4 regions of the Ferdinandcohnia jepli genome follow, and region 1 is predicted to be linked to each of the others. Evidence: riboswitches for the same ligand, from Rfam matches in the RefSeq annotation. Region 1 holds a riboswitch; each other region holds the start of a gene.

Region 1 (7,833 bases):
CTAAAAGCAGCAACCGAATCAGTTGATGATGTAGTAGAAATGATGGAAATTAGAGCTTTAGAACTACAAATGGCGATGTTTGGGATAGGTGTATCCAGTATTCAAGAGTTACATGAGACACGTCGGTTGAAAATTGATTAAATGGTAGTAGATTTCGTGGTAAAGAGGTAAAATATCTACTATGAATGAGAAGATGCTCGGGTGATTTTTCGCTTAGAGCATTTTTTTGTGTGTTTTTTTGCTTGTGATTTAGTGATTTAAAAGCTTTACGGTTTTTAATTTTAATTTATGGTTTTTAATTTAAAAATACGATTTTTAATTTGGATTTACAGTTTTTAATTTGAATATACGGTTTGTAATCAGGATTTACGGTTTTTAGCAATTTTGACGCAAGTCTGTCTGTAAAGATATCACCAATTACTTATGGCTGTTTAAAATAATTGGTCCATAAATAGCGAAAAAAACAAGAGGAGGATAACCTCTTGTTTGTTCTTTTCTGTTAGAATTTTGCGTTTTAGCTAGCCAATTTAACCAAAAATATAAAATATAGATTGAATGTTTGCTATAATTTTAATTTAGAAATGTATTTATCCTAAAGTAAGTTATTCTCTAATGATATTTTTATGTATACGATGATGTTCATTCAAATACTTACTATTAAAAAGAATAGAAGGAGAATAAATTTTATGAGTCGCTGCAAAATATGTCTTCAACCTCTTGCATATCTTGAAATTCCAGGCATTTGCTCTACTTGTTCTCAAAAATATGAATTGAAAATTACTAGACTTATTAACCGAAACCAAACAATAACAATTAATGAGTTACGTGATTTTTATTGCGTTCAAAAACGTATTTTTGATTATGAGGAACTAAAGAGTATTTTAGATAAATTAATATTATCTCAACATATAGGTGAAAATGCGGGTATCTATTATCTTTTGCCGCTCGGAATAACACTAATTCAAGAAAGTAATAAAGCAACAAAGCCAAGAATTGAGCCAATCTCTAAAGGGATAAAAATTGTATATAAAATAATTGGACATGATAGCAACAATAGCACGTATAGTACTACTTTTGAAATGTCCATGGATAATCAAATATTTAATGAAATAGCAGCAATATATTTCGCAAAACAGCAATTGTCATTAATTTGGGATATTCCTACTAATAATATATTTGCAGAAAAAATTTCTTAATTAAAATTAAATACATAATGTACCTAAATTAATGCTATTTTTGGCGTTAGAGTTACTAAAAAAAAGCAGTGGTTAGTTAATTTTTTGAAAAAGTAAAAACCAGCCAAAAGGCTGGTAATGATATTATTAAGGAGTTGTTGTAGTAGTTGGAAAGATTTGTTCGTATTTAGCATCTAATGCGTCTTTTGCGCTCTCGATTTGAGTATTAGCTTCTTGTGTTAATTGTTCTTTACCATCAGCGATATCAGTTGTTGCCTGAGTATTAGCTTCTGTTTGTAGGTCATCGCTATAAGTCTGAATCTCACCCTCTGCGCGAGTTTTCTCTGAATCATTCCAAGTTCCAAGTTCTGAAGCTATTCTATTTTTTAAAGCTGTCATGAAAGTATCTAATTCAGCTAGGGTTGATGTCTCTTTAGCAGAAGTTGCTTGTGACATTTCTCCTGATTCGCCATTCAATATTTTCGTGAAATAAGAGGCAACATTCGCTAAAAGAGGAGATGAACCAAGGGCTGCGCTTGCTCCTACAAATATTGAACCAGCAATCGCTATAGTAGCGACTTTCTTAGTAAGACTGCTGTTTTTTGTATTTGGCTTTGAGAACTTTTCTTTTCTCGAAGATACGATTTCCATTTAGTAATTCCCCCTGAGATTCTATTATTTGAATCTCCACTTGCTTTATACAAGTGGCAACTGGCTGACATAGTGTTGACTATACACCTTAGTCCCTATAGCTTTGCGCCCACATTTTTCAATGTGTTTGCAATTCATATTAAACAACAGAATATACATTAATGTATAGCAGTAAAATATGGGAATGATAAAAGAGTTCTTTAGTTACGATGCTGTTTTTTTTAACGAAGCGACTTAGTTAAATATGAAAATTGTTTTAATACGAAGCTAAACTAAGGTATAATGATTATTAGTCTAGTCTAAAAGTCTTTATAATGTCCGGTATAAAGCATTGTAGCCCTATCTCTCATGAGGTAGGGTTTTTTATTTGTCTATATTATTCAATGGATGCGAAGGTAACGTTAGGGGAAAAGTCAGATTAAAAGTATTTAGAAGCAATTTTACTTTAATCAATTTGAATCATAAAAAGTATAAAAACCCAGAAATGCTAACAAATCATTCGTGAGTCTTTATTCTATGCACGAGAGTTTAACTTTAAAGAGGATTATTGTAAATAGTATAGAATAATTACTAAGATTAAGTAAAAAGTTAATCTGAATAAATATTGATCTATCACTGTAATAACAGAATACTTTACCAAATATTATTTAAAAATGAAGTTAAATAAAACGACTACCCATTTTATTTATTTCATTATTAATTGTCTAATCGAAAATATAGAAAGTTAATGGAAGGAGTTGAGTCTAAGTGGAGACCCACATTTCGAATACTGTAGATTCGCTTAAAGATGACATTATCCAATTTTTACGGGAACTAATACAGATACCGTCTGAAAACCCTAAAGGAGATTACGAGGAAATTTGTTTGTTTCTGCAAACAAAGATGATGTCCTTTGGATTTGAGGTTCAACTTATAGAAGTTCCATTTGAAGAAGTAAGTAAGAGAAATCTTCAGAAGCCAAGAAAAAGTGTCATTGCCACTTTAAAAGGGAAAGATCGAGGAAAAAGACTGATATTTAATGCACATATCGATACAGTACCTGCAGATGATAATTCTAAGTGGAGAAATGGCCCATTTTCCGGTCATATCGAAAATGGAAAAATCTATGGTAGAGGGGCAACAGATTGTAAAGGGAGACTTGCATCTTACATAATGGCGGCAGTTACCCTGCAAAAAGCAGATATTCCATTTGATGGTGATATCATTATTGCGGCTACATGTGATGAAGAGATTGGAGGAGAATTTGGCGCAAAGTATGTAACAGAAAACAAGATTGTTCAAGGAGACATGGCTGTTGTTGAGGGCTATAGCAATATGATTATTCGAGCAATGGCAGGAATCATGAATCTGAAAATAAGTGTTGCAGGAAAACCTGCACATTCGGGATATAAATGGCAGGGAATCAATGCAATTGAGAAAATGTCAAAGTGCATTGAGGCATTAATGGAATTACAGAGTGAACTGGAAAATGAAAAATCATCGATCCAGGGAATGAACTATACAACTCTAAATATAGGTGTCATTAAAGGTGGTACGAAAATTAATGTGGTTCCAGGGAGCTGTGAGATAGATATTGATTTCAGGGTGATACCTGAGCATACACTAGATGGGGTTTTCTTACGAGTAGAACAAGTGCTCCGTAAGTTACAAGAGCAAGATCATGAGTTAGAAATTCAAATTGATAGATTAAGAGGTTTCGAGACCAATCCTACAGTTGTGGAAGAAAATTCACCTTTGATTACAGAACTGCAAAAAGCAGTTAGGGAAGTCTCAGGAAAAGAATTACCTGTAGTAGGAGTATTAGGTCAATCAGATGCAAGATATTTTATCGAGCAAGGCATACCTACAATTAATTATGGACCAGGGACCAATCAAAATAATCTCCATGGTTTTAATGAGTTCATAGAAATTGATGATCTTATTGAAACGACAAAAGTGTTAGCAACTTTTTCAAAAAACATTCTTCAAAAAGGAGAGGGAATATAATGTCATTTTTAAAACAGGAGAGGATTGCAGCGAAAAGCTTTTTTAAACCATTTATAATCCAAAGTTTTACAGTAAGTAATGATGAACAGACTATTATTTTCAGTAGTAATATAAGTGGGGGATACCACCTTTGGGGGCTTGATGTGAATCATCCATTCCCATACCCACTCACCTCACATAATCAAAATACAGAATCGATTCATGTTAATGAAGATTTAATACTATTTGCCAGTGACCATGATGGCGATGAGAATATGCAGATATATGCAACAACCCTTTTAGGAGGAGAACCTAAACCAGTCCTTGTAAAAGAAGGAACAAAGCATTTTCTCCACAGTACATCCGGCAACAAAATATATTACTCATCAAACAATGAAAACCTACTTTACCTCAACGCCTATGAATACAACTTTGAAACAAACGAAGAAAGATTGTTAAATGTTGGAGAAATAGCGGAAACACACCTGCTTGCAGTAAGTCCAAATGAAACTGCATTTGCTTATATCACAAAACATAATCACTCTCATATGCATGCATTTATTAAAAAAGATAATAAAAAGATACCTATCATCAGTAATCCGGAATTCGAATATCGAGTGGCAGCAGTCCAATTCGTGAACGAGCAAGAGGCATATGTTGTCACGAATTATGGAAAGGAATTTAATTATCTAGCAACGTTTTCTCTTGAAACTGGCGCCCTTGTTCCTATTTTAGAAGTTGCAAACGAGGATATAGTGGAGATTCAAAATAATAATGGATATGTATACTTGCGTACCATAAAAGGTGTCCGAGATAATTTATATCAATTTTCTGTTGAAAATTCACACTTACAAAGAATTGAAATACCAATAGATAGTATTGAACAATGGGTTATTACTGAGAGTGGAACAATTTTTATCAGTGGTTCTACATCTAAAACGCCGGAAAATATTTATCGAAGAGACTATTCAGGTGAATGGAAACAATTAATGGTTAATAGAATACCAGGTATCTCGTATGAAAGCTTAGTTGATTCTGAAATAGTTACATATCTTTCATTTGATGGACAACTTATTGAGGGATTGTTTTTTAAGGCAAAACCTGAAAATCAAAATGGTTATACAATCGTGTACCCTCATGGTGGTCCACAATTCGCTGAGATAAAAAAGCGATATGATAGCCTTTTTCAGTACTTTGTTAATCTAGGATATAATCTCTTTTGCCCTAATTTCAGAGGGACTCCTCATTATGGTACCTCGTTTATGAGAAAAATAGAAAGAGACTGGGGAGGAGGTCCTAGACTAGATATTCTTAGCGGAATTGAGTGGGCTATAGAAGAAGGGAAAATTGAAAAAGGAAAGGTCATCGTTTTCGGTGCCAGCTACGGAGGATATATGTCGTTACTTTTAGCGGGTAGACACCCTGACTATTTTCAGGCATGTATCGATTTATTTGGTCCTAGTAATTTATTTACATTAGTAAATGACACACCAGAGCATTGGAGAGCCAGAATGGATTCGTGGATTGGGAACCCTGTTAGAGACCGCGAAAAACTGATAGAAGATTCCCCGTTAACATATACTGACAACTGGCGTGTGCCTCTATTAGTCATACAGGGTGCAAATGATCCACGTGTAAAACGATCAGAATCGGAACAAATCGTAAACGCCTTACGAGCTAAAAACATCGAAGTTGAATATATGGTATTTGAAGATGAGGGCCATGGATTCTCGAAAAAGAAAAATGAACTATTGGCAATAGAAAAGATAGAACATTTCTTAAAAGCATTTATTTAAATATGAATGATAGACCTCACCATTTATCTTATCAGGCTGGATCTAACAAAGATGGTATGAAGTCTGTCCATATAGCTCTAGAAAATCTAAATAAATATGACGCTATAAATTTCGCTGAAACCTTTAAGACATGAATTCGTATACATAGTAGATGGTCTTATAAGGGGGTTGCTATCTTGTCAAACCAAGTTGATCATATTATTAAGATTATAAAGGAGCTTAAGGAATCTCCTAGTAAAGGGAAGAAGCTTAATCTAGATAAGTTTGAGCGTGTTGTAGGAAATGTGGATTCCTTCTCCGAGAGTTGTGAAGAATGTCAGAAACATATGCTTAGATTAGAGAATCATATTATACAAGTAAAAGAGAATGTCGGTACTGTTGACGAAACAATTACTAAACAACATAAGCAATTTATTAGTTCCGTTACTTCTCATCTTCATAAGAAACATAAGTTGGTATCAGAAGGAACTTATTTTACAACTTTTATGTCCATAGGGATTAGCTTAGGTGTCGCGTCCGGCTTAACTATGTTGGATAATATTGGTTTGGGAATAGCATTTGGTATGAGTATTGGTACAGCAATTGGAATTGCCATGGATGAAGATGCTAAGAAAAAAGGGAAAATGATATAGATTCTCCCATAATTATTAAAAATCACCTCATTAGATTGAGGTGATTTGTTTTTTTATGTCTGGTCTCTTGTTCGTATTATTAGAAGGTTGATAGTCTTTCCTATTAGTTATTAACTTAAAATATTAATATGAAAACATTAACAATAGAGAACTAAACAATCTAGGAACGAGCAATATTAGAACTAAACCAGTGAACACATATGTAACATATTTTTTCCTATCTACACCTTCTTTTAGTTCCCACAACCCAATCGTAATAAAATACAAACCTATCATTATAAATATTTCAGGCAACAAACCAACAAGATAATTCATTTTAAAATCCCCTTTAGAATAATTGTTCTTCAATTAATATAGAATCATATTAACATAATATTCCAAATACCTATACAATTTTTGCTCTGAGCGCTTGTTTCAGAAATAACTGGTATGGCAGTAATATGACTAACTAAAATTAAATAGTACTTTAAAAATAAAAGATGTAGACAAAGTAATTTTTGTTATCTATCTCTTATTTTTTTACTTTTTGCACAGATCACTCCAATAGCCTCTAAAACACAACTATTTACCTAGAAACTCTACAGTATAATAAGCCGTATATAGTAGTAATTTCAGGAATAATATGTAAAGTTTTTTTAGAAAGGAACAGAAAATGGAAAACATCACTTTAGAACAAGTTGAGAAGGAAGAGAAAAAGCGTTCAAAGAAAGACTTTTTAATAGCTATACCAACTATTGCAGTTGCGTTTGGTTCGATTTGGGCGTATGTAGAGGGAATGGAGTATTTACAAATCAAAACATTTTCAACAGAGGACTCATTTTTAACAGTAACAATTTCAAGTTTTTTGTACCATATTATGATTGTTATTTTATTTTTACTAATTTTTCCAATGGTTGGTGAGTTTATTCTTAGTAACCGTTCCAAACTAACCGTTAAACAACTTATGAAAAGAGTTTTAGTGTTGGCAATTCCATGTATACCTGTTATGTATTTATCTTTTTATAGTTATATAGATATTGGAGAACAATCGATTACATATGATCCATTTTGGCCAGGAGAGAAAAAAACGTATGCGTGGGAAGATATTGAATCGGTTGTGATTGATGAGGCGAGCTACCGAAATAAGAGATTTGATTATTATGTGAACTTTATAGACGGTACCAGCTTAGATATCTGGGGAGACACCAGAATGAATATAGAAGAGTTAAAACTGGTGGATGATAAGGTCAGGGCAAACGGAATACCCAAATATATCAACGAACCTCCTTATGAAAAAGGACTAAAAGATGCTTATGGAGATCATCCAGAAGAATATAAAATTGTACAGCAAGTAATCAGTGAATAATAAACTACTTTCAATTTAAGTGAAACTAACAAGAGGAGTTGTAAAATGGCATTCGATATCAATGAACATTATGATTTTGATACTTTTTATTCAAGAGAAAAAGATTTAACTTACTCTAATATTTATACAAATAAAGAAAAATGGGGAGCTATTATTGTTTGTGTTTTCTATTTTAGTATAGTAGCTTTTTTAATTGGAGTGGCCATATATGTGGTAATTTGGGAGTCTTTAATTTGGCCTGTATTTATAATAGGATTAGGCGCGCTGTT
Region 2 (7,833 bases), on a different contig from region 1:
CTGACTTGAATATACCTAGGTATAGACTGTTTACACGAAGAAAGGTTGTGAGGTTCATTGTTTGACGAAACAGATGAAAGTTTATTAGTAGGTGAAGTCATAGCGGTTAGTCGGAGTAAGGAGCATACGTTTAGCAAGAATAATCAAGGAGTTATAAGACTAGTAAAGGGCTTTGGCGTAGAAGACGATGTACACTTTGGTTCAACAGTTAAACACCGGTCGAGAGTGGCGCAAAACCCAAACCAACCGAACCTAAGACAAGTGCATTTAATTCAAAGTGAATTATTCGAAGAGTTAGCAGACCGATTTACTATTAATCCTGGACAATTGGGTGAAAATATAACAACTTACGGGATCAATCTCCTTGCATTACCTGCAGCCTCAATATTATTTTTAGGTGAGGAGGCAATTATTAAAGTAACAGGCTTACGCAATCCTTGTGCTCAAATTGATCAATTTAAACAGGGTCTATTAAAGACTGTTGTAGATAAGGATTCAGAAGGAAATCTAGTTAGAAAAGCAGGAATAATGGGAGTTGTTTTACAGAGTGGAGAAGTGAGGCCTGGTGATACCATTCGGGTTGAATACCCTCCTAGACCATTTAAAAAGCTTGAACGTGTATGATGGGAGGCTATAATAGATGAAAAAAATTATTTTACTACTATCTTTTACTTTACTTGGTGCTATTCTTTTTGGGTGCCAATCAGCCAATGAGACTCCAAAACCTGATTCAGAATTACCAAAAGACAATGGCGCACTATTTGTAGATCGTAAGATTATAGAAGTCATTGTATCTGAATCTAATAGAAGTAGCCTGACAGCATCTGAAAATGAAGATTTCATAGAGTCATTTAAAACGATTTTATCAAGTGCAGTAAAAATGCCAGGGATCGCCAATATGGCTGACCCAGAGTATTTCATAGAAGTAGTTTACAAAAATGAAAGTAAGCAGAGGTATAATTTATGGATAGGTCATATTGGAGAAAAGTCTACCTTGATGAAATCAGATGAAACGCATACCATTTATACGTTGTCAGATGAAATGACGGATAAACTTATTTCGTTAGTTGGAGAGCCCTTACTGAGTAGTAGGAATTGATTTAACAGAAATTGTTATTACATGCGTTTCCGCAAAAAGTGGAGACGCATTTGTTTATGGTTTTAAAGTGTTAACCGGTTGTTCATCTACAATTGGTTATTAATAAAAAGAAAAAAGGTGAAGGGAAATGTCTTCAAATGAAAGAAAAATGATAGATAACGCTCTTAAAATAGGTGTTGTACCATTTTTAAGAGAAAATGGTTTTAAAGGTTCATTTCCTCATTTTAGAAGAAAGACAGAGACTAACATAGAGTTAGTAACTTTTCAATTCAACAGATGGGGAGGTTCGTTTGTCGTTGAACTAGCAACTTGTCCGTTAGAAGGTGTAACTACTAGTTGGGGAGAGTTAATTCCACCAAACAAAGTTACTGCACATGATGTTAATCAGCGTTTTAGGTTAGGAGCAAGATCAAAAGGTGCAGAAGGTAAATGGTTTACTTTTGAAAATGCAAATTCAGATAAAGAGTATGAAAAAATTGCTACTAGTGTCGTAGATTTATTACATATTTCAGACACTTCATGGATTTCTAGTTTATTAAACTAAATGTTAGGGGCATGATTTACAGTGTAATTTTTAAATGTTCTCCCAGATGTAGTTTTTCCTGTAATCCCTTTTCCCGGAAAGAACCCTACAAATATAGTAAAAGTGTTCTAGCCTCAAGAGTTTGTTATACTGTTAGATAAAAGCTTTTCGTAAAGCATGAATATACATAAGCAAATGATGGAGGCAATTTCCGTGCGTAATTTTACTTTTATATTAATTATCTATGCCACATACATAGCCTTGGGCTTACCTGATTCGTTACTAGGTGTAGCTTGGCCAGAGATGGTGGGAGAATTTCATGTTCCATATAGTGCAGCTGGAATCATTTCAATGACAATTGCCATTTGTACTGTTATTTCTAGTTTGCAGACGATAAAAATTACAAATAAAGTGGGAACAGGTAAGTTAGTTTTAGGAAGTGTGGCTTTTACTGTAATAGGGTTAATAGGGTTTGCATTAACACAAAACTACTTTTTGTTACTAGTTTTAGCATTACCTTTAGGTTTTGGTGCCGGTGCAATTGACACATCTGTAAATGACTATGTTGCTGCCAATTTCAAGGCGCATCATATGAATTGGTTGCATGCGTTTTGGGGGGGAGGAGCAACGTTAGGGCCGATTATTATGGGGGTCACATTAAGTAACCATTTTTCTTGGAGACACGGATACTTGATCATTGGCGGAATACAGCTGCTGCTTGTTATCATCCTTTTCCTTACTCTTCCCCTCTGGAAGCAAAACGAGGGTAAGAAAAAACTAGCCAATGAATTAGATGAAAAGACAAGTTCTACTCGTGAAATACTGAAACGAAAAGGTGTTATTTTTTCTCTATTATCCTTCTTGGTTTATGTTGGTCTAGAAGGTACAATTTTTTTATGGGGAAGTAGTTATTTAATAGAGGTAAAATCGTTATCAGCAGTATCCGCTAGTTTCATCATATCTGTGTTTTTTGCTAGTGTAACGGTGGGAAGGATTATTAGTGGATTTATTACATTTTGGGTATCAAATCAAAAGCTACTACTATTGAGTCAACTATTGCTTATGATCGGAATATTTACAGCTGCTTTCGGAACAAGCAGTGTGTTGTACGTCGGATTTTTGCTGATTGGACTTGGATGTGCTGCCATTTTTCCAACCATGATGCATGAAACTCCAAGAAGGTTTGGAGAAAGAGATTCGAGTGCAATTATTGGATTTCAAGTAGCTTCCGGTTATGTAGGAATAACCGTATTACCTCCTCTAGTAGGAGTAGTGTTTCAGAATTTGAGTATGAATCTATTTCCGTTATTTTTAGTTATTTTCACCCTTCTTTTACTTGGAGCTACCATTGTAATTGAGAAGGGTAGTACTCTTAAAGCCTCTAAGTACTGAAGATAGTTTATCTATCTTCTTTTTTTCTCAGCATGGTAATTTTAAATAGGTAAAATGATAGAATAAATTTAATAGAGTTTATGGGGGGGAACTATGAAACGCATTTGGCTAGAGGAAAACGAATATGGGAAATTGGAACCGTTATCAGATGAGGTTATACAAAAGGCAGAAGAGCGACTGAACGTTATCTTACCAAGTTCTTACATAAGTATTTTGAAACAACAAAATGGCGGGGGACTTACGTCCAATGCTTATCCGACCGATGTACCCACATCGTGGGCAGATGACCATGTAAATGTTGACCACTTATTTGGAATTGGCTTAGGTGAGGAAAAAGGAATCTTAGAAAGTAAATATTTAATAAATGAATGGGGTCTACCGGAGAATATTGTGCTCATCTCTGGAGAGGGACATTCCTGGATAGCGCTTGATTATAGGAATTGTAAGGTCAATCCACCTGTTGTTTTTATAGATGCTGAACAAAATCAAGAAGTAAGATTAGCAAACCATTTCGAGGAGTTTTTGAATGGGCTTGTTGTTTACGGTGAAAATGAAGAAAACAATTTACTAGAATCAGTCCCATCAGAACAGGCATTATATGAGTACTTCGCAGAAATTGATGATGTGATAAAAAAGGGAACACCAAAAGAAATTGACCGTCTATTTACAAAAGTTCTCTCAACAACCAACGAATTGATCCGTTATATGGTTGAAAAAATGAGGCAACATGAAAAGCCAAAAGTCCATTTTAATCTACTTCTTTTCCTATCATGTTGTGCGGAAGGTGACAATCAGGGAATCTTGGAAGATGACTATCTGTTTGATGTTTTGACCGATTTTACTAAAAGTATGAATAAAGATGTTAAAGAGTTTGCTGTTTTTTCCTTAGAGCAATTACAAGGCAGGCTGAACAAATATATATAAGAGGTGGATAAATTGAGGAGTAAAGTTGTTAAGTCAAATAATACAGAAATATTTATCAATGAATATGGCCGACAAGATGGAGAACCATTATTTCTCTTACATCCTGGAGGAACAAATGGGTATGTATGGTTAAAGCTAATTCCTTTTTTTGAGCTAAAATATAGAGTGATTGTGATGGATATGCGTGGTCATGGTCAATCTATGGTTGCAAAATCAGGTTACGCTATGGAGAATCAAGCAAAAGATATTATTGGGGTTATGGACTATTTAAATATTAAACAAGCACATTTAATAGGTAACTCACTTGGAACTGATGTTGCTGTACATACTGCAGCTAATTTTCCGGAACGTATAAAATCACTAGTTAATATTGATGCTGGAATGCTGAATTTCATTGGGCCCAATGGAGAAATGGAAGGTACAAAAGAAGAATGGGTCAACAGGAGCCTAAATCGTAAACTACTAGATTTTAATTCTAGAGAAGAATTTTCAATGTTTATTAAGGATAATTATAGTGAGTGGGGAGAGGAATATGTTGAACTAACATCCAGAAATATACCTCTTCGTACTTTGCCAAACGGGAAAGTTACGCATATGTTACCAGTTGAAATAAATGCCTTATTAATGGAGGCGTGGTGTGATATGAATTTTGAGGATTGCTATCCAAAAATTACATGCCCAGTCTTATTTATACCAGCAACAGCTGAGAATAAACTCTCTGAAAAGTTAGCAATGATTGAAATATACAAGGAATATCTACCTTCGGTTGAAGTAGTTCTGATTGAAAATACGTCACATATTCCATTATGTAGTCATTCCAAAGAATTAGCTGTTCAAATAAATCAGTTTTTAGAGAAAGTTGAACTTCTTTCTTAGTCAGAATGTGAAATGGGTACAGGTCCCGTGTGTTCGTGCAAGGAATCTGTCCCGTCATATAACAAATCGTTTTCGTCAGCAAAAGCTAGCTTACCCCCAATAATCTTTATAAGAGGGGGACCATTAAAGATGGTTATTTATTGTTGGAACCAAATTCTTAAAATAAGGCTTTACAACAAAATCTTTGGCACCAATTTTTATTGTCTCAACAATTAAGGATTGTTGACCCAAAGAAGAACACATGATTACTTTAGCATTCCCATCAATTAGCATTATTTCCCGAAGGGCATGTACACCATCAAGTACTGGCATTGTAATATCCATAATCACTAAATCTGGTGAATTACTTTTATATTTTCTAATTGCATTTACACCATTTTCAGCTTCAATAATATTGGAATATCCTGAATCACTTAAAAGCCTCTTCAACCATGAACGCATAAAACGAGAGTCATCAACAACTAAAATTTTCTTCATGTTAAAACACCTTTACTCTAAATTTTAGGCAAATAGGAAAGGTGATGTTTATGTAGTTTTTCGGGGATGTCCCCGGCAACCCGGCTACCATGACTAAAAATGTTTTAGGCCCGTGGCTTTGCGTCCTTTACTTTCGTAAAATTTGCCTATAAATTATTTTACCATACTTAAATTTGTCGATAAATGTGAAAAATATGTCAAAAGTTGTCGGTTTAGTAAACTTTTGCAGTTAGAGTGTTAAAAAAATAATAGTAGAGTTCCAAACAGTAAGTGCAGCTAAGTTAATAGTTTGGAACAACATTCTATGGGGAAGAAAGTATCTTTCTATTAATATATATAGTGGGGCGAGGGACCTGTCCCTCTGACCCAATTTTGATCAGTTTCCAGAGATACCTGGGGAATGTTTAAACGATTTAACAAAATCTACGAGGCAGGCTTCACATAAGTCGAATTTCCATCTTTCTTCATCATACATTGACCCGTATGCAAAAGTTATGTTGAATGCATGGTAGAGTTCCTCTTCGAGACCATATTCAGTTAATTCATCCGTACGGCCACATTTATTGCATGTTATCGAGGTAGGGATTTTTTTTGTTACTTTTATTTCTTTAAATTGTTTCATAGTTTTCATCTCCTATCATTATGCGCATGATACTATTACATACTTCTAGAATATCTACTGAAAAACCTTCTTTCAAATATAGTGATTGCAAAATGTAACGATTTGTTTCTCACTTACGGTGCGGTTCCGTATCAGAAGTAGGTTTAAAAATTTATAAATAGTAAAATAACAATTAAGGATTGAAAAGCTGTTTACTTTAAAAATTTGGGTTAAGAAACATGTGCCTATGTCCCAAAAGGAGTTGATGATGAATGGAGTTTTGGGAAGCTAGTTTTATTGATAAGCAGACGATGTGGGGGTTTGAGCCTACGGATTCTGCCATATTGACTAAGGACTTTTTTCTTAAGAAGAGTGTGAAGGATATTTTGATACCGGGTATTGGATATGGTAGAAATGCTAAGGTTTTTATTGATAATGGGATACATGTGACTGGTATTGAGATTTCTAAGACAGCGATTGAGTTGGCGAGAGATAATGGGCTTGATATTCCCATTTTCCATGGCTCGGTAACTAATATGCCTTTCGATGACCAGCTTTATGACGGCATATATAGCCATGCACTACTTCACTTATTGGATAGAGACTCTAGAGATAAGTTTATTAAAGATTGTTATGATCAATTAAAGCCTAATGGATATATGGTTTTTACAACGGTTTCTAAAAAAGCGCCAATGTTCGGTAAGGGCAAACAATTGGATAAGGACTATTTTGAAATTATGGATGGCGTCAAAATGTATTTTTATGATTCAGACTCCATCAAACAAGATTTCGGTAATTATGGGCTGGTTGAGTTCTCGGAGATTGATGAACCGAGTAAGGACAATAAGAACAAACTTCCTATAAATTTCTTAATGGTAAAATGTAAGAAAGAATTGCATACATAATCAAACAAAAAGCCTTAATCCTCGCTGAAGTTGCTGAGGATTAGGCTTTTTTGGATCTGTTTTTCAACAAGTTAATTATAATAAATAATAAAACTTTATTGTAAAACGATAAATATTATGTTAAAATCAAACCGAAAATAGTTAAGCGAGGTGCTTTTAATGAAACGAGGAACAACAACCTTTTTAAAGATAGCTGTTATTCTTATAGGAATTCCAATTCTTGCTCTATGTATATTTGGTTTACCCCTAATAGCTAAGGATGCAGCTGAAAGTAGTTTAAGGATGGCTTATGTGCTATATGGGATATTAGGCATTATGTATGTATCGGCAATCCCTTTCTATCTTGCTCTATTCCAAGCTTTTAAACTTTTAGGATATATTGACCAAAACAAAGCTTTTTCAGATCTATCTGTTACAGCTCTAAAGAAAATAAGAAATTGTGCTACAACAATCAGTATTCTGTATGTGATTGGTTTGCCGCTTTTTTATATCGTGGGTGAGGTGGATGATGCCCCAGGTGTAATTTTAATCGGAATGGTCTTTACTTTTGCTCCAATGGTTATAGCTGTCTTTGCTGCGGTTCTCCAAAGACTTTTACAAGAAGCTATTAGAATAAAATCAGAAAATGATTTAACGGTCTGAGGTGAACATAATGGCGATTATAATAAATGTTGATGTAATGTTGGCGAAAAGGAAAATGAGTGTAACAGAGCTTTCAGAAAGAGTTGGCATAACGATGGCAAATCTTTCTATATTAAAAAATGGTAAGGCAAGGGCAATCCGTTTAACAACTTTAGATTCCATTTGTAAGGCTTTAGAATGTCAACCTGGAGATATCTTAGAATACAGAAGTGATGAAGAGCCAATTAAGAGGGGCCAATGAGACTGAGACTTTACAGGTCAGCAGATTTGAACAAGAAGTATAGTAACAATATTTGGGGAGGCAGAACATGTCAATCAAATTACCTTTTTTCATTACCAAACAATCAGAAGAATATGACTACCCTGAAGATCATACACCGGATCATATAGCCAT
Region 3 (7,833 bases), on a different contig from region 1:
GAATAAAAATATAAACTGAAACAAATATAAAGCTAAAATCAGTAAATAGTAATTGCTGCGAACCAATACCCAGGACCTCTAAAAGGCTGTTTGTTATTCCGTAGGTTGAAAAGATTCCTAAAAATGCATAGGCTTTTAAAAGCAAGTTAATCCATGACGGAGCAATTAGTAGCAATAACCAAAGGTGCTTGTGCTTTGTTTTTGTTAATAAATATGCTGTTGGATATGCAACAACTAAAGAAATAGCCGTTATTAAAAATGCATACCAAAATGAGCTAAGTGTCATTTTTAAATAGATTGGTGTAAAAAACGTCTTATAATTAATTAATGATAAATTTCCCTCTATATCAAAAAAGGAATAGTAGAGTACGAGAGAAATTGGTGCAATGACAAAGATGGCAATCCACAATGCATAAGGGATGATATATAGATTACGAGTAAGCCTATTTTCCATGGCTTTCCCCATCCGTATATGCATCTAAACGTCGGTCGAATTCTTCTTCAGTCTCTCCAAGACGCATAACATGAATAGCTTCAGGATCAAAATAAAGTCCAATTTCATCCCCAACGGTAGCCTTTTTAGTGGAATGTACCAGCCATTCATTTCCGTCTTTATCAAAGCAGCAAATCTCATAATGAACCCCACGGAATAACTGGGAGTCTACTTCGACCTGAAGTTTTCCTCGATTTAATGTTGTGATTTCTAAGTCTTCAGGACGTATTACTATTTCCACCGGCTCATTATCACTAAATCCTTGGTCAACACAGTCAAATGTTTTACCGACAAATTCAACTAGGAAATCTCGATGCATTTTCCCTTTAACGATATTCGACTCTCCAATAAAATCAGCCACAAAGCGATTAATTGGTTCGTCATATATGTCAGTTGGGGTGCCACTCTGTTGGATTTGGCCTTCATTCAGAACGAATATTTCATCCGACATGGCAAGTGCCTCTTCTTGGTCATGAGTAACAAAAATAAAGGTAATCCCTAGGCGCTGCTGTAACTCTCTTAGTTCATACTGCATTTCAGTACGTAGCTTCAAATCAAGTGCTGATAGCGGCTCATCTAGTAAAATTACTTCTGGTTCATTAACAATAGCACGGGCAATTGCAACACGCTGTTTCTGCCCACCGGACATTTCTTTGATTTCTCGTTTTTCGTATCCTGCTAGATTAACAAAGCTAAGTGCTTCCTTAACTTTAGCTTCAATATCAGTATTTTTTAATTTCTTAATTCGTAATCCAAATGCAACATTTTCAAATACATTTAGATGCGGAAATAAAGCATAATCCTGAAATACAGTATTTACTTGACGTTTATTAGCAGGAACTGAATTAATCTTCTTTCCATTAAAATAAACCTCTCCTTGAGATGGTTCAATAAATCCGGCAATTAAACGCAAGATGGTAGTTTTTCCACAACCAGAAGGACCTAGAAGCGTATAGAACTTACCTCGTTCAAATTCAAAACTTACATTATCAAGGACGGGTTGATCAGAATCATATTGTTTTGTTACACCTTTAAATTGAATAATAGGTATATTACTCATGGCGACCCCCTTCTCTACTATTTATCTGTTTAAAATAATTTCAATTCGGCATAATTATACATGAATCGGCAAATAATTCAATAATCTTGCCCATATTTTAAAAATATTGTTTAGGAATAAGTCGGCATCGAGTTATATTTCCTATACGGTTATAATTGACCCAGACTAAAATAAGAAATATAATTATAGTAAACCTAAAGAACACTTTAGTTTGATAATAGAATAAAGTAGGGCAAATTCATTGAAAAATGGAGACGCAAAACTATAGGGGCTAAAATCAATTTAGAATATGCCAGCCAGTTGCCGAGATAAGTCGTATTAGAAGAAACGCAGATTAATCGGTAGAGGATTAGTCTTTTTTTTATACTTTAGTAAAGATTAATATGGTAATATTTACCTATATAACAGCCTGTTAAAATAATAGATTAGGAATCTATAAGAGTGGGAGACGCCACTCGTTTTTTCAAAAGTAAAAAGTAGCTAGATTTTTCAAATGAACTCTAATTTTGGAAGTGATTACAAATGGAGAAAGTGGTCCAAAGTAAAGGAAATCTAAATGTGCTGAAGAAAATTAGTGAATTGCTTGAAAAAGTAGGGACTGAGAAGAGTCTTATCACGCCAGAAATATGTGATTTGTTTGAAAATGAAGCTTACAATGAAGAGCAAAAAGTAACTACAGATAAAGTTTTAAGACAGCTTCATGAAATGAATGAGCAAATAGAAAATATGAACTGGATGAATAAGCATTATCGAATACTGCATGAGTTTGCTCAAATATGTAGTAAAACGTTAAATGAAAAAATCCTACTTCAAAAATCCTACGAAATGGTTTCTCAGGTAATGCCAACTGACTCATTTTATATTGCGCTATATGATGAGGGAGATACACAAGTACAATTGATTTTTATAATGGATAACGGAGAGCTGGCTCCACCAAGTACAGTTGAATTTGGCGAGAACTATACTTCAAAGGTTATCAAGACAAGAGAGATTGTTCATTTAAAACAGCAGAGTCAGTCTCTTGAATATGATACAAAAATGGGTGAAGGGGAAGAGGATACAAGTTCCTGTTTATTTGTCCCTGTGGTAATTGATGACCAAGTGAAGGGTGTTATCTCTGCACAAAGTTTCCGAGACTTTGCCTACCGCAAAGAACATGAAGATTTATTACAAATGATAGGTGCCCAAGTTATTAATTCCATTGAAACAGCACGTTTATATGAAAGAATCTATAAAATGTCAAGAACTGATGAATTAACCGGATTAAAGAATCATCGGGCTTTCCATGAGGATTTAGCAAAGCTAATCCAAAGTGGAAAAGATAAGCTCACATTAATGATGATAGATTCAGATAACCTAAAACAAATGAATGATAACTATGGACATGACATTGGTGATTTATATTTAAAGACATTATCTGACGGAATCAAGTCAATAAGCGGTCCTGATATACAGGGATATCGTTATGCGGGAGACGAATTTATGATACTTATCAAATCTCGTATTGATCGAACCGTCGAAGAGTTATACGCTGACTTGAAAAATTATTATCAAAACCATCCCATTTTGCTGGGTGATGAGAAAATAATAGTGTCAATTAGTTCGGGTGTAGGCATGTATCCTCAGCATGGACCAACGGTGGATTCACTTAAAAAGGTTGCCGATCAAGCACTATACCGTGCAAAAGAAAATGGAAAAAATCTATTGTATATTGCAAATTAAAAATAAAAGCTCATCTTCCTTTTGGGGAGATGAGCTTTTGCTATTAGTTAGTTTATCCCGGTGTAATCGTCCGTAATACTCCCACCTATAAACGTGATGTGAAACGAAGACGTTTAGGGGGAGATAACGGACGCTAACACCCCGATTGGTGAGATCAGGTTTTTCTTAGGGCTTTAGCCCTTAGAAAAATCAATCAGGCTTTGCGTGACTAACAATAAGTGGGGGATGAACAAAACCCCCACTTATTGAAGTTTCACTTTATATGTGCGATTATTCCTTCGTTATCATCTAGTACAAGCTTTATACCAGCATAAGGATCTCTGTTTAGGAATTCTCCAAGCCATAGCCTGATTGCTTCAATTAAGTTAGCCATGATGAGTACTTGTTTTCGGTCTTGTACAAATACTTCCGCTGAAAAGCCATAGTCATCATCATACATTAATTCTACTTCAACTTCTTCTGGCTTTACTTGTTTCTTCAAGCCAATATATACGCAAATAGCGTTAATAATTTCTTGTTCAGAAAGAATTAGTTTCTCCATGAATTTTCCTCGTTTTTCTTTTTCCTTACTAGATTGAAAATTTTACGAATAACTGAGAAAAGAACATAAATAGCAATAATGTTAATCATTAATCCAAAGAAAGAACCAAGTACACCCATATTAGACAGCAGGCCGCCAAATAGGAAACCAGCAAGTCCACCAAGCATTAGGCCTTTCATTAATCCACCAGACATAAGTCCACCTTTTGGTGTTGTTGTAGTCGACTTATTCGTAGTAGTTGTATCTGTGTTTTTTTTCTGTTGGAAATTGGATTTATTTTGGTTACCTATATTACTGTTGAAACTCTTTTTACCTGACTTGTACCCTTTTGCTTCAACGGTTGTTGTAGAATCTTGAAAAACAAAGTTGCCAACTGGTGAAAGGATAAGGGATAGTGCTACTATAGCTGCAAGAATTTTTTTCATGTTTTTATTTACCTCCGTGGTGTATGATTAACTAGAATAGATAGGTATTTCCTTTCTATTCTACTATATATACGAAGTAAATATTAATTAGTTTCGCTTTTACTAAAAAAATGACCTGGTAAATTATGCTTGATCTATTTCATAGCTTTAGTCAATATAGGTGTGAGGAATATCTCATCTATGAATAGCAATTTGTTATAAAATATACACTGACAAGTAATGTTCGTATCAAGGGAGGTTATGAGTATGAATAAGGAAATGGCATCTGCTCTAGTAGGTAAACAAAAGATATCATTACTTATTGCAGATATTAAATCCTTACTAAAAGCAGGTGTCTTACTTGCAAATGTACTTCCCGTATTTTCAGGTTTTTGGTTAGCGATCTACTTCTTTAATGTCTCAATTGTGGATTACTGGGGAGTCTTTTTACTAACCATGTTGGGAAGTACAATGGTTATGGCGGGAGCACTGATCATTAATAATTGGTTTGATGTTGATATAGATACAGTAATGGAACGAACAAAAAAAAGACCCACAGTGACTGGGCATTTTACACTGCGATTTGTTTTACTATTGGGTATTATATTAACTGCTGTTGGATTTATTTTATTATTTTTTACTACAACAGAGGCAGTAATATATACGTTCATTGGTTGGTTTACGTATGTAGTTCTTTACACAATGTGGTCAAAGAGAAGATACACCTTTAATACCATTATTGGTAGTATTTCAGGTGCTGTATCTCCTTTAATTGGGTGGACTGCAGTCGGAAGTAGCCTCCACACTGTTCCTGCCATTTTATTCTTACTGTTGTTTATTTTTCAGATGCCTCATACGTATGCAATTGCGATGAGAAAGCATGCTGAATACAAGGCAGCAGGAGTAGCGATGCTTCCGGTTACAAAGGGTTTTTTAACAGCAAAAAAACATATAGTGTTTTATGTTTTGTGTTTATTGCCTTTACCATTCTTTTTAACGCAATTAGGCACAGTTTTTATTGTACTAGCAACCATCCTTAATGTAGGTTGGTTCCTTCTTGCCGTCTATGGTCTATTCATAAAAGATGACCTAAAATGGGCGCGATGGAACTTTTTATATTCTGTAAACTATATAATGATCATCTTTTTACTAATGGTAATTGTTACATTACCGGGTTATTTTAAATAAGATTCCCAGTGCGGAAATAAAAGCGTGAGTTCGTTATTATAGAACACACGCTTTTTGCGTAATGAAAAGTAAAAGCACAGCCGGTATATTTTAATATGAAAACTTTTTATTTTATGTCACAATCCACCATCTCAAATCGTCTTGTGTGTAAAAACAGAAAGGGGAAATGGTAGTGGATAACAAGGTTTGGGATTGTGTAGTGATTGGTGGCGGTGTTGCGGGTTTGGTTGCTTCAACATTTCTAGCGCGCTCGGGGAAAGCGGTGCTTGTACTAGAGAAGTCTAAACAACTAGGTGGTAGAGGACAGACAATTGAAAAGCACGGCTCTTATTTAAATCTAGGTCCACATGCGATTTACGAGAAAGGAATTGCATATAAAGTGTTAACTGAACTGGAACTGGAAGTAAAAGGTGGAAAGGTCCCAACTAGTGGTAAAATTGTAGATAAGGAAAATGTATATGATTTACCGGGTGACGCACTTAAACTATTAACTAGCCCAATGCTTAGTTGGAATGGTAAAAAAGAGGCGCTCCGGTTTTTTACAACTTATAAGAAAATCGATACATCTAGTATGAAATCAGTGCGATTAAGTAAATGGCTCAATCATAATATAAAGAGTGAAGAAGTAAGGAAATTTATTCAAATGCTTATTCGGTTAGCCACTTATAGTAATGATATTGATGAAATAAGTGCTGGTGCTGCGTTAAGGCAGCTTCAACTAGGGAATGCAATTTACCTTGAAGATGGTTGGCAAACAATGATACGTGCATTAAAAGAGAAGGCAAGGGAGTATGGAGTTGCATTTTTAACAGGGGCAAAGGTAGAACAAATCAAAGGTGTCTTTCCAAACATGCAGGTCCTTACACAAGGTAGAGATCCTATTGATACTAAAAATATTGTATCTACTGTAAGTCCACAAGAGGTTACTGCATTGCTCAGAGAATACGGAAATCCAGTAGATTTTGATACTTTTAAAAATCTTAAGCCAGTTAAAGTAGCATGTTTAGATCTTATTTTAAGTAGCCTACCACTACGCAATATTCATTTTGCTCTGGGTTTGGAGCAACCATTTTATTATTCCAATCATTCAAATGTAACCAAGTTAAGTTATGATGGGAAAAATCACGTCGTACACGTAATGAAATATTTGAGTGCTTCTGGAATAGAGGACCAAGATCAAGTTCTAACAGAGCTAGTAGATTTCATGGATCGGATACAGCCTGGATGGGAGAATTTTGTTATTTATAAAAGGTATCTTCCTAGAATGACAGTTTCCCATAGTGCTGTTAAGGCAGATAAAAGTGGACTTTTGGGTAGGCCTACTCATAGTGTCAAACACATTCCAGGACTTTACCTTGCTGGTGATTGGGTAGGAGGAGAAGGCATGCTGGTCGATGCCAGTTTTAATAGTGCGGTTCAAGTTGCGGAGACTATCTTGGAATCTAGTTAAAGGGTGTGATGGAGAATGTTAGATGAAAGTTTATATCTACAATATAAGCCATTGCTTTTTTCAATTGCTTATCGAATGACAGGGACGATTACTGAGGCAGAAGATATTTTACACGATGTTCTTCTGGGAATGGAGAAGGCTGACTTTCAAACGGTTAGCAATCCAAAAGCATATCTTTGTAAAATGGTTACAAACAAGTCGCTTGATTATATGAAATCGGCTAAAAAGAAACGAGAATTATACTCAGGGCCATGGTTGCCGGAACCGGTAGTCACACATGGAAAAAATGACCCAATCTTGAAAGTATTACAAAAGGACCAGGTTTCCTATGCACTGCAGACATTGATGGAACAGCTAAGCCCTATTGAGCGAGCGGTATTTGTGTTAAGACAAGTATTTGAATTTGATTATCAAGAAATTGCGAGTATGGTGAATAAGGAAGAGACGAATTGCAGAAAGATTTTTAGTAGGGCTAATAAAAAGCTAGATTATAAGGTTGTTGAAAATAGGAGTGGAAATGAAAGGCTTCAACAACTGGTTCACCAGTTTGTTATTGCAGCATCGACAGGACAAATGGAACATCTTCTCAGCTTATTAAGTGAGGATGCAGTTCTTTATTCAGATGGTGGAGGAAAGGTAAAGGCAGCTTTAGTACCTATTCAATCTAAGGACAGAGTAGCGGCATTTATTTTTGGGTTGGTGAAGAAGTTCGGAAACGATAGTGAATATACAGTTGAACCAATACGAGTTGAGGGGCAAGTAGGACTTCTTTTAATGGTAGCGGGAGAAATAGAAAGTGTAATTTGCTTTGACCAAAAAGACAATTATATTCATACCATCTATATGGTTCGAAATCCAGAAAAGCTTCAGCATATTAGTCTTTATTATAAACTTGACTCAAAATGAGTTGAGTTTTTTCTTTTATATAGATTTATAATAAGAAGTGTAGAAACAAAAGGTTATTCAAGAAGAAAA
Region 4 (7,833 bases), on a different contig from region 1:
CTCATTTTAAAAGAATACATGATTAGGGGATTGGTAAAAAAGGTTTTAATCCTTGTACCAGCATCCCTTGTTTCACAATGGGCAATGGAATTAAATCAAAAGTTCTATATACCTGCTGTCCAACAAAAGAAAAGTTATATGTGGGAGCAGTATGATGTAGTTGTTTCTTCTATTGATACTGCAAAACGCAGCCCACACCGAGAAATCGTATATGAACAGGATTATGACCTCATTATTATCGATGAAGCTCATAAGTTAAAAAATAACAAAACCAAAAACTATGAATTTGTTCAAAATCTAAAAAAGAAGTTTTGCTTATTGTTAACAGCAACTCCTATTCAAAACAAAATTGAAGAGATTTTTAATCTTGTATCCTTACTTAAGCCAGGTCACTTAGGGAATCAGTCTTATTTTGATGAACTATATGGAAAGAAAAAGAAATCCATTGAAGACCATGAGCATTTAAAGGAATTAGTGAATAAGGTGATGATTCGAAATCGCCGTGATGATACAGGGATTGAGTGGACGAAACGTAGGGTTGAAACTGTACCGATTGAATTCTCTGAAACTGAACAGGAATTATATGACGCAATTACAGCCTATCGTTCAAGCTTTTCACCATTTGCTTCAAGCATGTTCTCTATTTTAACTCTACAAAGAGAAGCGTGTAGTAGTCGTGAAGCCGTTTATTTCACACTGAAAAAGATGCTAGAAAAAAAGAATGAAGACGGTGTTCAGGTCCCTCAGGATTTGGTTATGGGACTTATGAAAAAAGTAGAACAGGTGTCTCAAAATTCTAAGGCAGAAAAAGCAGTTGAATTAATTAAACAAATTAATGATAAGGTTATTATTTTTACAGAATATCGGGCTACACAGATGTATTTACAATGGTTCCTTCAACAGAACGGAATATCATCGGTCCCTTTCCGTGGTGGCTTTAAGCGTGGAAAGAAAGACTGGATGAGAGAATTATTTAAAGGGAAATTTCAAGTGTTAATTGCAACTGAAGCAGGCGGTGAAGGTATTAACCTGCAATTCTGTAATCATATTATTAATTATGATTTACCTTGGAATCCGATGAGACTTGAGCAACGGATTGGTCGTATTCACCGTCTTGGACAGGAAAAGGATGTTCATATTTATAACTTCGCCACAAAAAATACAGTTGAAGAACATATTCTGAAGCTTTTATATGAAAAAATTAATTTATTTGAACGAGTTATTGGTCAGCTAGACGAAATTTTAACGAGATTAGATATTGGAAACATTGAAGACCATATCCAAGATATCCTTCTACGGTCTCGTAGTGAAGGAGAAATGAAAATTAAGATGGAAAACTTAACTTCAATTATTAGTTACGCTGAAGAAGATGGTGGTGAACAGCATGCAGCAACAGGAAATCGTTAACTTTCTCGAAAAATACTTTGTATCCAACCATTGTGAAATTCTCGAGAGACAACAAGGTTATATGACAGTACAGTTAACAATTGATTTGGATAAACAATTGATGAATCGACCTTTTTATTGGACGTATGTAGAAAAAACAGGTGGAACACCAAATCCAATGAAACTCACTTTAATCACCGACCGAGACAAAACAGCAGATGATGTGAAAGGTGACTTCATTCATTTCGGGGCACCACGCTTGCACCAAATTTTCGAATCAACAAAACAACTTGCAAGCTATATCAGGTTGTATCAACAGACAACCCCAATGATGCAGGGAAATACCCCGCTTTATCCATGGCTAGGCTTAAACGTGAAAGTTTCCTATAAATGTGACCGTAAACGCGATATATTACTGTCACTTGGGATTCAGCTTATTAACGGCAGTATTGTTGAAGAATTCCAAGAAAAGCTTGATAAGCTTGATTTAAAACCAAAGATTCCAGATTTAACATATACAATGTCACCGCTCATAAAACCACAGAGTGGCCTGAATCGTCTGCAACAATATATCCGTGGTTTTGTTGAGAGCCAAGAACATACATGGGCAGATGATGCTCGCAAGCGTTGGGATGAGGACTTGGCCCTATTAAATTCATTTTATGAAGATGTCGAAGAAAAGCCCGAAAGCTACAAAATTGAAAAAGAAGCATTACGTGAGCAGTATGAACCAAAAGTTATTGTCGAAATCATCAATGGTGGATTGTTCTATTTATGTCAAAACGCCATATAAATCTAGCCTATCTCTGTTTTAGGGGATAGGTTACATTTTTTTGTGGGTTATTTTAGAAAAAACGTTCGACAAATCACTTATAAATAGTTGGAAAAGCTACAAAAACAGGCATGACTTTCGACCTGTTTGTTAACTTCTGCTATTCAAAAGTTTACAAAGACTAGGTCGAACCTCCTTCATTTCGAGGTAATTCTACATAATAGCGGATAATAAACGCTTTTTCTTCAACAGAAATGGGAATTGCCTTAAGTTTTAAAAATATTTTGACATCGACATCCTTCTACAGAATGTTTTTATTTGTTCATTTATACTTCTAAATGTAATACCAAGGTTCTATACATATATAGACTATCGTTTTAGGTCAGTCAGCTGGGTTTCGAACAGACAAAGGCAAACCTATTGAAAGATGGGGACGCAAAGTCACAGGTCTAAGGTTGGAGTTTATTTCAATTACGATGGCTGGACTGCCTGGAATACTAATGTATTTTGGGAGGTTAATGAAAAGTATGATGAAACGAATTAATGAGGAACTAGATCAGGAATGGGTTGACTTAATTTTGGAAGCACTAGAAATGGGAATTAGTGAAAATGAAATTAAAGCGTTCTTTATTGAAAAAGCTGACGGACTAGATACGATGATCGGTTAAGTTTACATCTTGCCACTCCGTTTCTGTTATCACGGTGCCTTTTTCGTGAAAAAATTGTTGAAAATCGTTCGTCATACAAAACAAACTTCTTCATTATATGTTATAATCATATATGAAGGAAGGTGAACGTAATGATTGGCCAACGTATCAAAACATACCGATTACAAAGGAAACTATCTTTATCAGAATTAGCAGAGAGAGCTGGAGTAGCGAAATCATATTTAAGTTCTATTGAGCGCAACCTCCAATCAAATCCTTCTATTCAATTTTTAGAAAAAATCTCTTCCGTACTCGGAGTTTCAGTTAATATACTACTCCATGAAGAAGGTCACGAAGCAAAGATAGAAGAGCTTGATTCTGACTGGGCCCAGCTTGTTCAGGAAGCAATGAAATCAGGAGTCTCAAAGCAAGAATTTAAGGAATTCCTTGAATTTAACAAGTGGAAACAATCTAACAAATAAAATAGCACTTCAGGAAGATGAAATGGGAAGTTCATCTCTTGAGTGCTTTTTTTATTTATAACGGAATGTTAGGCTTTTTCCTTCTAGGGTTATCAGGGATCCGTCTAAGTAATCCTCCAAGTTTAGAGTATATATTTTTGTAATAGCTCCTGTGAATAATATAAGAAATCACGATAATACCTATTGTATTCTTCACCAGGTCAAAAGTAGACGTAGATCTAAATGGCACATAATATTGATGTATCTCATCTAATACGCCATACAGAAAAGCTATCAAAAAGGCTCCGATCTCCTTTTGTATATTTAAATTTCCAAATGTAAGAAACGCAATAATTAACAGGAAATATAGAATTGCAAATTCAAATAAATGGCCTATTTCAAGTATTGCACCAAGAAACAGAAAAACAGGTATGCCAATTTTTGAATGCATACCCTCAAACGAGCTTGGATTAAAGGTACTAGACTGAACCCAGATCCAAAACATATACAAAACAGGTAAAATTCTCAAAACAAAGCAAAGAGCTAATTTTATCATATAATACCTACCTTTAATATCTAAAACATTCAAATAATATAATCATTTTATACATATTTTGTAATGAGCATACATTTAACTTTTTACAAACTCGCCCCCATTTGCTTTCCAAGCAAATGACTAAACATTCCTCGTTTGTCTTTGGCTAATTGGTGAAAACCACCTTGCTGAATCACTTCTCCTTGATCTAATACAATTACCTGATCAGCGTTACGAATAGTAGATAAACGGTGTGCAATAACAATGATTGTCATTTTTCCTTTTAACCGTTCGATTGCCTCTTGTATTTTCGACTCGTTTTCGGTATCTAATGCACTTGTCGCTTCATCCAAGACTAATATAGAAGGATTACGCAAAATTGCTCTAGCTAATACTATTCTTTGGCGTTCTCCGCCAGATAGTCGAATACCACGGTCACCGATAAGAGTATCAAGTCCATTCGGAAGCTTCCGCACAAATTCAGCAGCAGATGAGAACTCAAGTGCCTCCCAAATCTGTTGTTCACTTGCGTTTTGATTAATAATTAATAAATTATCTCTAATGCTTACATTAAATAGGAAAGGGTCTTGAGGAACATAACTAATTGATTTTCTCAATGCCATTACATTTGAACTTGATAATGGTTGACCATCAATCAAAACCTTCCCAGATTCATGTTGGTTCAGCCCCATCAATAAATCAATCAGAGTACTTTTCCCAGCCCCAGATCGCCCAACTACTGCTGTCATTTGGTAGGAAGGGATATAAATATCTATCCCTTTTAATGCATATTTTTGATCACCCTCGCTGTATTTAAAAAACACATTTTTACATTCTATACCTATAGCAATTTTGAGTGGCTCTTGCTCAATATCTTCGACTATTTCTTTAGCTTCCAAACAATCCTGTTGTAGTTTAATAACAGCTTTAAGCGCTGGTGTTATTGTTGCCATTTGCTCCAAACCAGCTTGAATCCCAGTAATACGTGGCCATAACCTAGAGAAAATTGCAACGATCAGTAATAATTGCGCAACTTCGGTATTGAAAAATGTTACTGAAAAGTATATAAATACAGCTATTAGAATGATGGAGGCAACTTTATAATTAAATTGGGATAACGATTTGAGCTTAGAATAATTAATTTGTTCATCATGTAGCTGTTTCGTCATAGAACTATACCAATTAATCCGTGATTCTTCCAAATTGTTGCTCTTAATCTCTTTTATACCGTTAAAACTATCCGTGATTCCAGCAAGGTAACTCTGGCCGAACTGCCAATTCAGTTTACCTAATGCTCTTGATTTTTTAATAAAACTATACGAGCAGAGAGTTAAGAGAAAACCACTTAAAAGAACAAAGAGTGTAATCTTAGGTGAAAGGATAAAAGCTACGATAACTTGTATTGTTGTAAAAATAATAGCAGTTATAAACTGTAGGAATGTATTTGTTCCTGCACTAGCCTGTGCAATCTCGGCTGTTAAAGAATTAATAATATCTGACTTTCTCTTTTTTAAAAAAAAGTTCCAGTTTGAATATAATAATGCACTATACGTTTCAATTCTGAGCTTTCTGAAAAATCCATGTTGAATTTTTGTATTTTGAATGGTTAGATACCGATGGATTAGGTTTTGGAGAATTCCTACCACCACAAAGATTATAAGAATAGAAGTGAAACTTAGTGTTTCTACTATTCTATTCAAATACTCAAAAATAAACGAGGCAGATGAAAGATTACCAAAGTCCATACTTATAAGCCCACTAGAGGTAATTAATGGGATTAGCATGATAATCCCAATACCATCTAGTAAGCTAATAATCATCATAGCTAGGAGGTTTACATAGAGCTTCTTGCCAGCAAATGTACTTAGTTTTTTATAAAAATAGAGAATATGTTCCACTTTTTAACCTCCAATTAATTCAAGGAATACTTCTTTGTTCTCCTCCAAAGTAAGAGAAACGGTCGTAAGACGAAATATAAGAAATGCAATCTATTAGGTAGTGGCAAGGTTTCAACATCAGTATAGTACGGATAGAACGTGCTAAGAGTATGGATTACCTTTTGTCTAAGGGTCATTAATGATAACAAATGTTTTTTATGATAGTCTGAAATTTCTTGGGGTAATGGTTCAGAGTGTAAGTTGACCATTTTTTCAATATAGAAAATGGCCTGTTGCGCTAATGTGAATGGTCGCTTTCCTGTTGTTAAAGGCTCCAGTTGATGAGATAAACCTTTACTACCAAGTAATTGTGCGCTTAAAACCAATGCTTGGCCTGCAATATGGTTACATTTATATTTTCTTACATGGCGAGTTAGTGACACCCAATCTATGTCTTTCTTTACAATTTGTTGAATATCTGTAAGCCATCTAAGACGAGACCAACCATGTCTTGCTCCGTGAGTTACAAGAAATAAAAATAAATCCTCTATTCCTAAAATATAGACAGGAAAACTTGTTGTTGAGTAGATTCTTTTTCTCTTCCATAAGTCGGAAAAGCTGGGTTCCATACTTGGAGCTGGATTTAATCTCCAATGAATTTCAAGTTTGATACCCTTAGATGGATGAAAGTAAGTAAAATGATGGTGTCTCCATTTCCAGTCATTCAAAACCGATTGAATGTATTCATCTTTCTCATATCCAGCTCGTAAGATAAGTTCCTCAGCCTTCTGCAGATCTTCAATTGGAATAAGAACATCTAAATCCCCGGATGTACGCAGGGATAAATCACCATACAAATCTGTAGCAAGAACTGGCCCTTTTAAAAATAGAGGATGTATCTCATTTTTTAGAAATAGTTGACTAACCTGTTCCATCTCACCGCATAATTGCAGCATCTTAAACGTATTATTTCGATAATAATGCGAAAGTTGTTGCATGATATTATCTGGAACAAGCTTTTCTTCAAGACTTTTCAATTTTGGAAAGATGAATGGATATACTCGATGGTGAAGAGCTAATTCCATCAATAGTTCCCAATCAATATTATCAAACAAAGCTCTCTGATTAGGTGGAAGGGTTACCACATCTTCCCACTTACAAATCTCTAAAAGAAGTAGAGTTTCACGTGGTATATTTGTTAAATCAAGTTGATTTTTGATATTCATTGTTTTCTCCCTGTAATCCAGTAGTACTAATTCGTTTCGCAAATTTACCCACTACCGTGAATTTCTCCATACCGTCAGCACCGGAAACATAGAAGGTTCCACTGCGTAACCAAGCGTGTGCGATCATGTTTCCATTCTCATCCCTTGCTGTTCCTAAATAAAGCGTACTTTCAATTTTTCGACGTTCTAACATCTTCATACCTGCAATTGCTTTTACTAAACACTGACTCTCCCAAAATGTATAACCACTCATAATATGAATGGCATTTGATATGTTTTTTAGATTTTTGATATCATCTTGTTTCTTGAAATAAGAGGTTTCCTGCATCGGATCTCCTAATGAAGGAACAACCTTTGAAAAAGGTATTGCTTTTAAAAAACGGGCCCAAGCCAACATAAAATAAGCTTCTATAAATAGAGTTTTCGTACGATTATTAGAAGATAAAAATAGTATTAGACTTTTTAAAAATTTCATATCATATCCTCACATTGTAGAATTCTAATTCGTAATCTCAATTAGACCTTCCTTACTAAGACTCTCTAGAAAATCAACTACTTGTTCCTCACATTCTTTTGAATCTACATCGAAACTAGTAACTAACTGGGTTACTATCTCTTGTACTGATAACGGTTGAGACATTAAATCCCAGATTTCCCCACCAATTTCACCTAGATTAAAATATTTCCCACGGGTAACACTTAACATTACCTTTTCACCACCCATGTCGCTAACGATATTTCCCTTAGCTTGAGTTACCACTGAATTTACAGTAATATCTTGATTTGTAATCATTTAAGTTGACTCCTTTTTAATTGTTGATAATATAAGATCCGCTAAATCGTGTGCAGTGAATTGAGTTGTTGGCCTTTCAAGTCTGTATACATCTACTTTACTCGCAAGATTAGTCGTTGTATGAAAATGCCAATCA

What was found. A riboswitch is a leader RNA that binds a small molecule or an ion and turns the genes downstream of it on or off. The one in region 1 is predicted to bind cyclic di-GMP.
Region 2: it holds a riboswitch for cyclic di-GMP, as region 1 does, so the genes downstream of both, AB3M96_RS00065 (response regulator) here and AB3M96_RS16430 (hypothetical protein) in region 1, are expected to answer to the same signal.
Region 3: it holds a riboswitch for cyclic di-GMP, as region 1 does, so the genes downstream of both, AB3M96_RS08745 (sensor domain-containing diguanylate cyclase) here and AB3M96_RS16430 (hypothetical protein) in region 1, are expected to answer to the same signal.
Region 4: it holds a riboswitch for cyclic di-GMP, as region 1 does, so the genes downstream of both, AB3M96_RS02035 (anti-repressor SinI family protein) here and AB3M96_RS16430 (hypothetical protein) in region 1, are expected to answer to the same signal.

Annotation. Positions count from the first base shown of each region.
Region 1 is NZ_JBFOKR010000015.1:28,850-36,682, reverse strand. Features, by position in the region: gene fni (type 2 isopentenyl-diphosphate Delta-isomerase) at 1-141, shown strand, start outside; gene AB3M96_RS16435 (hypothetical protein) at 687-1,196, shown strand; gene AB3M96_RS16430 (hypothetical protein) at 1,323-1,826, opposite strand; cyclic di-GMP riboswitch class I at 1,879-1,968, opposite strand; gene AB3M96_RS16425 (M20 family metallopeptidase) at 2,574-3,812, shown strand; gene AB3M96_RS16420 (S9 family peptidase) at 3,812-5,587, shown strand; gene AB3M96_RS16415 (hypothetical protein) at 5,764-6,219, shown strand; gene AB3M96_RS16410 (hypothetical protein) at 6,343-6,534, opposite strand; gene AB3M96_RS16405 (hypothetical protein) at 6,872-7,564, shown strand; gene AB3M96_RS16400 (hypothetical protein) at 7,610-7,833, shown strand, end outside.
Region 2 is NZ_JBFOKR010000001.1:5,041-12,873, forward strand. Features, by position in the region: gene AB3M96_RS00035 (MOSC domain-containing protein) at 58-624, shown strand; gene AB3M96_RS00040 (YhfM domain-containing protein) at 641-1,099, shown strand; gene AB3M96_RS00045 (DUF4304 domain-containing protein) at 1,227-1,643, shown strand; gene AB3M96_RS00050 (MFS transporter) at 1,836-3,014, shown strand; partial or broken gene AB3M96_RS00055 (SMI1/KNR4 family protein) at 3,108-3,572, shown strand; gene AB3M96_RS00060 (alpha/beta fold hydrolase) at 3,951-4,814, shown strand; gene AB3M96_RS00065 (response regulator) at 4,938-5,291, opposite strand; cyclic di-GMP riboswitch class I at 5,363-5,448, opposite strand; gene AB3M96_RS00070 (hypothetical protein) at 5,668-5,913, opposite strand; gene AB3M96_RS00075 (class I SAM-dependent methyltransferase) at 6,165-6,797, shown strand; gene AB3M96_RS00080 (DUF2975 domain-containing protein) at 6,957-7,439, shown strand; gene AB3M96_RS00085 (helix-turn-helix domain-containing protein) at 7,450-7,680, shown strand; gene uppS (undecaprenyl pyrophosphate synthase) at 7,748-7,833, shown strand, end outside.
Region 3 is NZ_JBFOKR010000007.1:53,077-60,909, forward strand. Features, by position in the region: gene AB3M96_RS08735 (ABC transporter permease) at 1-454, opposite strand, end outside; gene AB3M96_RS08740 (ABC transporter ATP-binding protein) at 444-1,553, opposite strand; cyclic di-GMP riboswitch class I at 1,775-1,861, shown strand; gene AB3M96_RS08745 (sensor domain-containing diguanylate cyclase) at 2,076-3,275, shown strand; gene AB3M96_RS08750 (YxcD family protein) at 3,529-3,816, opposite strand; gene AB3M96_RS08755 (hypothetical protein) at 3,804-4,241, opposite strand; gene cyoE (heme o synthase) at 4,488-5,408, shown strand; gene AB3M96_RS08765 (phytoene desaturase family protein) at 5,581-6,858, shown strand; gene AB3M96_RS08770 (RNA polymerase sigma-70 factor) at 6,874-7,764, shown strand.
Region 4 is NZ_JBFOKR010000002.1:5,477-13,309, forward strand. Features, by position in the region: gene AB3M96_RS02025 (DEAD/DEAH box helicase) at 1-1,407, shown strand, start outside; gene AB3M96_RS02030 (YqhG family protein) at 1,385-2,179, shown strand; cyclic di-GMP riboswitch class I at 2,559-2,651, shown strand; gene AB3M96_RS02035 (anti-repressor SinI family protein) at 2,686-2,826, shown strand; gene AB3M96_RS02040 (helix-turn-helix domain-containing protein) at 2,958-3,287, shown strand; gene AB3M96_RS02045 (VanZ family protein) at 3,343-3,771, opposite strand; gene AB3M96_RS02050 (ABC transporter ATP-binding protein) at 3,906-5,699, opposite strand; gene AB3M96_RS02055 (nucleotidyltransferase domain-containing protein) at 5,714-6,904, opposite strand; gene AB3M96_RS02060 (lasso peptide biosynthesis B2 protein) at 6,882-7,379, opposite strand; gene AB3M96_RS02065 (lasso peptide biosynthesis PqqD family chaperone) at 7,404-7,697, opposite strand; gene AB3M96_RS02070 (HPr kinase/phosphorylase) at 7,698-7,833, opposite strand, start outside.